2 regions of the Acidovorax sp. NCPPB 3576 genome follow, and region 1 is predicted to be linked to the other one. Evidence: riboswitches for the same ligand, from Rfam matches in the RefSeq annotation. Region 1 holds a riboswitch; the other holds the start of a gene.
The links. Region 1 has a riboswitch for cobalamin ahead of cobM (precorrin-4 C(11)-methyltransferase). Riboswitches for the same ligand answer to the same signal wherever they lie in the genome.

Region 1 (2,457 bases):
TGAGGTGCGGGCCGTAGCGGAAATCGACGCCCGGGCAGTGCGCGCGCGCATGCTCGATGGCCTCGGGGATCTCCATCTTCACGTGGCCCGCCGCGTTGAGGATGAGCGGCAGCACCAGCACGCGCTGGCTGCCCTGCGCGGCCCGCAGCAGGCCGTCGTGCAGGCCGGGCGGCGCGAATTCGATGAAGCACACCTCGATGCGCCAGGCCGGCTGGCGCGCGCGCCACTGCGCCACGAAGGCGTGGATTTCGTCGTTGCCCTCGGGCTCGCGCGAGCCATGGCCGATCAGCAGGATGGTGGTGTTCATGGGGCACGCTCCAAAGGGGGATGGGGTTCGTGGGATGGCTCGCTCGCCTTGCGGAAGCGGTGCGTGAAAGTGGGGTCGTACAGCTTGGACTTGGCCAGCTCCGTCCACTGGCGGGCGCCCAGCGTGGGGCTGGCGATCACCATGGCCTGGCTCACCACCTTGGCCTCGCGGCAGCGGTCGCGGATGTCCGCGAGCGTGCCGCGCACGATCAGCTCCTCGCCCGGCCAGCTGGCCTTGTGCACCACGAGCACGGGCGCGTCGTCGGCCCAGCCGGCTTCGCGCAGCCCGGCCTGCACCTTGTGCAGCAGCGTGATCGACAGAAAGATGCACAGCGTGCAGTGGTGGCGGCCCAGCTCGGCCAGCGACTCGCCCGGCGGCATGGGCGTGCGGCCCTCCACGCGCGTGAAGATCACGCTTTGCGTGACCTCGGGCAGGGTGAAGCTCTCCACCGCCGCCGCGGCCGACGCCATGGCCGAGGAGACCCCCGGCACCACGCGCAGCGGCACGCCGGCCGCGTCCAGCGGCTGCACCACCTCGATCAGCGCGCCGTACAGGGCCGGATCGCCCGTCTGCAGGCGGATCACGGTGTCGTGCTTTTGCGCCTGAAGGATAAGCCACGCCGCCATCTGCGGCAGCGTCATGTCCTTGCTGTCGGCGATGGTGCAGCCGGGCGGCGCCCAGCGCGTGGCCGCCTCGTTGACGAGCGAGCCCGCGAACAGGATGGCGCCAGCGCGCTCGATCAGCGCACGGCCCTTGACCGTGATCAGCTCGGGATCGCCCGGCCCGGCGCCGACGAACCAGACGGTGCCCGGCGTCATGGCCGCGGGGCTGGCGCACGCGCCAGCACAGAGAAGATTTGCATGGGGACCACAGGAATGCATTCGCCCGGACCCCTGCCTCCCCGCAGGTTCCGTGAAATGGACCGCGCGCTCCAAGGCCTGAGCCTTGGGGCGCGCGCCCCCCTGTCGGCCGGTCTCCGGGCTGGCGAAAACCCGTGGGCCCTTCCCAGATGCCGAGGCATCCAGTGGGCACGATTCCACGGGGTGAAGGCGAGGCCTTCTTTCGCTTACCGTTGCGGGGGCAGCCCAGGTTGGGGTGCGGTCCGTGCCGGACGCGCCCTCCCTGGTTCCCGTTTAACTGCGCGGTCGCAATGACCGCGCGAGCACCAACGGGCGGGAGTATAGATCGATTGCAAGGGTTTCAGGCCGTATGCCCTAGTGGAACATGCCTTCATAGCTATTATTTCAATAGCAAACATGGCAGGCCCGGCCGAGGATTCCGAAGAGCTGTGACCGGTGGTAACGCCGTGGCGCAAAGGCGCTGGCGGGCAGCGCGCGGCCAGAAGATCGGCCCGCGATGCGGGCCGGTTGCGAGTGGCGGCCCGCAGGCCTTCGCCGGCCCTGCGCCGGCGCAGGGCGAGGACCGGGGCCGGGGCCCAGCCCGCGGCCCCTTCGCGCCTTAGCGCGAGAGCGCGTCCGCCGTGGCGGCGTCCACGCGGCCCGTGATCGGCAGGCCTTTGCTCTTTTGGAAGTTGCGCAGCGCAGTGGCCGTGCGGGCGCCGGCAGCGCCATCGGGCGTGCCCACGTTGTAGCCCAGCGCGTTCAGGCGCTCCTGGGCCTCGCGCACCGACATGGCGGGAGCGCCACCGGCCGGGGCACCGGCGGGCGCGGGAACGCCGGCACGGGTCTGCGATGGCGCGGCGCCGCCGTCCACGCCCAGGCGGCCACCGCCGCCCAGGCCCTGGCCCTGCACGCTTTGCGCCTTGTAGTTGCGCAGCGCCACGACCATCTGGTTGTAGGCGTCCATGAACGCGGCGGTGAGCACCTTGCCCTGGGCCGTGTTCTGGTAGCCGCCCAGCGAGCCGCCGGCCGAGCCGCCGAACAGGCCGCCGAAGCCGGCGAAATCGCTCTTGGAGGCACTGCCTTCGGAGGCCGAGATCTGCACGCCGGAGCGGTTGTCCACCAGGGTCAGCATGGCGCTGGCCTCGCGCGTCTTGAGGCCGCCGCCCAGGGCGCCGATGGCCCGGCCGCTGCCGCCGCCGATGAGCCCGCCCAGCACGCCGCCGATGCCGCCGGCATCGCTGTTGGAGAAGATGATTTCAGGCGACAGGCCGTAGTCGGAGGCGACCATCTGGCCCTTGCCGAAGTTGC
Region 2 (2,457 bases), 1.9 Mb from region 1:
AACAGGTGTCTGCGAATGCCACCGGACCGGCATCCTGAACCGGGGGTTCAGGTGGGCGAGGGCAGCCAGGCGTTGGGTTCATCTGACGCGAGATGATCACGCTCACCGGGCAATGTACCAAGCCCGTGCTCAATGAGCATTGGTTCAAGGAAATATAAAGCCCGGCAGCACCGCAGACGTCCCCATTGTAGGCGCTGCATCCACGGCGCGCGAGCGGCCGTTGCGTAACCGTTTTTAATGAAGGCTAAAGCAGGCGTCCGTCGTCGCCGAGCGCATCGTCCAGGCGGCGCAGAAGCAACTGCATCTGGCCGGACGGGTCGCCCGCCAGGGAGGCATGCGATGGCGCCGGGCCATCGGTGAATTGCGGGCCTTCGGCACGGGCCAGCGGCGCGGGCTCCGTCGGGGCCGTGGCCTGGGCCTGAGCGGCGGAGGCCAGGTCGGCCTCTTCGCGGTCGGCGATCTCGAAGGCCAGGTTGAGCGCCGCCAGCACGGCGATACGCTCGCGGGCCCGCACCTTGCCGGCATCGCGGATGCGAGTCATGGCGGTGTCCACGCGCTCCACGGCCTGCAGCAGGCGCGATTCGTGGCCCTCGGGGCAGCCCAGCAGGTAGCTCTGCTGCATGATCTGGACTTCGATCTGCTTCATTCGGCGTCCTTCGAGGGGGGCGTCGCGGGCAGGCTCTCCAGCAGCGCGTCCACACGGGCGCGGGCGGTGTTGAGCCGGGATTTGAGCGAGTCTCGCTCCTGGGTGAGATGGACCACCTGGGCGGTCAGCAAGGCATTGGCGCGTTGCAGTTCCGCATGGCGCAACAGCAGCCGCTCCACGCGTTCGGCGATCTGGTCGATGGGAGAGGATGGATCCATACAGCCGCGATTGTAGGGTTGGCGCCACCGCCACCCCATCGGGCGGCGTTTACAGCCTGCAACACCCGTAAAATCCGCAGGTTGGTGCTCGCGGCGTGGTTCGCATGCCGCAGTTCAACGGGAAGCAGGGAGGTTTGCGTTCGCCAGAGCGCGCCGTGCCTGCGCTGCCCCCGCAACGGTCAGCGGACGAGTCGGTTTTTTTGCCCGATTCACTCTCCAGCCATGAGCCACTGGGCGCCTTGAACAAGCGCCTGGGAAGGCGCTGGAGGGCGTTCCGCCAGCCCGGATACCGGCCAACAACGTGGCCGCGCCTGGTCGGACCCTCATGGTCCCGAAGGTGCGGCTGTTTCGCCCAATGCCGGCGGGGAAGCCGGCGCGGGGATGTTTGCCAGTTCTGTCTGTTTCCATGAAAAAGCCTTTGTTCCGTGCGCGCGCCGCTGCCCTTGCCGCCGCACCTTCATCCCTGCGGCCCGCTGCCTTGGCTGCGTCCGTGGCCTTGGCGTTCGCCGCCGTGCCTGCCGCTGCGCAAGCCCAGGCGCAGGACGCCCCCGTTCTCCTGGCGCAAAACCAGCGCGTGCCCTCCTTGAGCGAAACCGTGGTGGCCGCCACGCGCACGCCGCAGCCCCTGGCCGATCTGGTGGCCGACGTGTCCGTGCTGGACCGCGAGGCCATCGAGAACAGCGGCGCGACCGGCCTGGCCGACGTGCTGGCGCGGTTGCCCGGTGTCGAGATGGTGCGCAATGGCGGCCCCGGCAGCGCCACCAGCCTGTACCTGCGCGGCGCCGAAACGCGCTTCACCGCCGTGTACATCGACGGTGTGCGCATGGATTCCCAATCCACCGGCGGCGCGCCGTGGGAGGCGATTCCGCTGGCGGTCATCGACCGCATCGAGGTGCTGCGCGGCCCGGCCGGCGCGGTGTATGGCTCGGACGCCATCGGCGGCGTGGTGCAGATCTTCACGCGCCGGGGCGAGGCCGGCACTGCCCCTTATGTGGGCGTTGGCGTGGGCAGCCAGGGCACCTACAAGGCCGAGGCCGGCGTGAGCGGCGCCACGGGCGCGGTGGACTATGCCCTGGGCCTGGCGCGCGAGACGAGCGAGGGCTTCAACGCGCGCACCGTTGCCACGCAGAACCCCGACAAGGACGGCTACCGCCGTACCTCCGGCAACGCCCGGGTGGGCCTGCAGATCGATGCGGTCCACCGCCTGGAAGGCACGCTGGTGGCCAGCGAGATGAACTCCGGCTACGACGCCACGCCGCTTGGCAACGATGACCGCAATCTGCACAAGATGCACGCCCTCGGCCTGAACTGGGCCGCGAAGTGGACCCCGCAATACACCACCCGCGTGTCGGTCACCGACTCGCGCGACCGCTACGAGACGAAGCCTTCCGTGTACCTGACCGACACGCGCCTGCGCGGCTACCTGTTCCAGAACGAATGGAGCCAGGGCCCGCATCGGGTGACCGCCGCGCTGGAACGCCGCGAAGACCGCCTGGAGAACGCGCCCATCGACAGCAAGCGTTCGCAGGACGCGCTGGCCTTGGGCTACGGCTTCAATGCCGGCGGCCACACGCTGCAGTTCAACGTGCGCCA

Region 2: another riboswitch for cobalamin. It lies ahead of M5C98_RS15320 (TonB-dependent receptor domain-containing protein); the one in region 1 lies ahead of cobM (precorrin-4 C(11)-methyltransferase).

Annotation. Positions count from the first base shown of each region.
Region 1 is NZ_CP097267.1:5,234,586-5,237,042, forward strand. Features, by position in the region: gene M5C98_RS23825 (sirohydrochlorin chelatase) at 1-307, opposite strand, end outside; gene cobM (precorrin-4 C(11)-methyltransferase) at 304-1,125, opposite strand; cobalamin riboswitch at 1,258-1,492, opposite strand; gene M5C98_RS23835 (peptidoglycan-binding domain-containing protein) at 1,766-2,457, opposite strand, start outside.
Region 2 is NZ_CP097267.1:3,323,216-3,325,672, reverse strand. Features, by position in the region: gene M5C98_RS15330 (cell division protein ZapA) at 245-646, opposite strand; gene M5C98_RS15325 (DUF904 domain-containing protein) at 643-864, opposite strand; cobalamin riboswitch at 931-1,176, shown strand; gene M5C98_RS15320 (TonB-dependent receptor domain-containing protein) at 1,271-2,457, shown strand, end outside.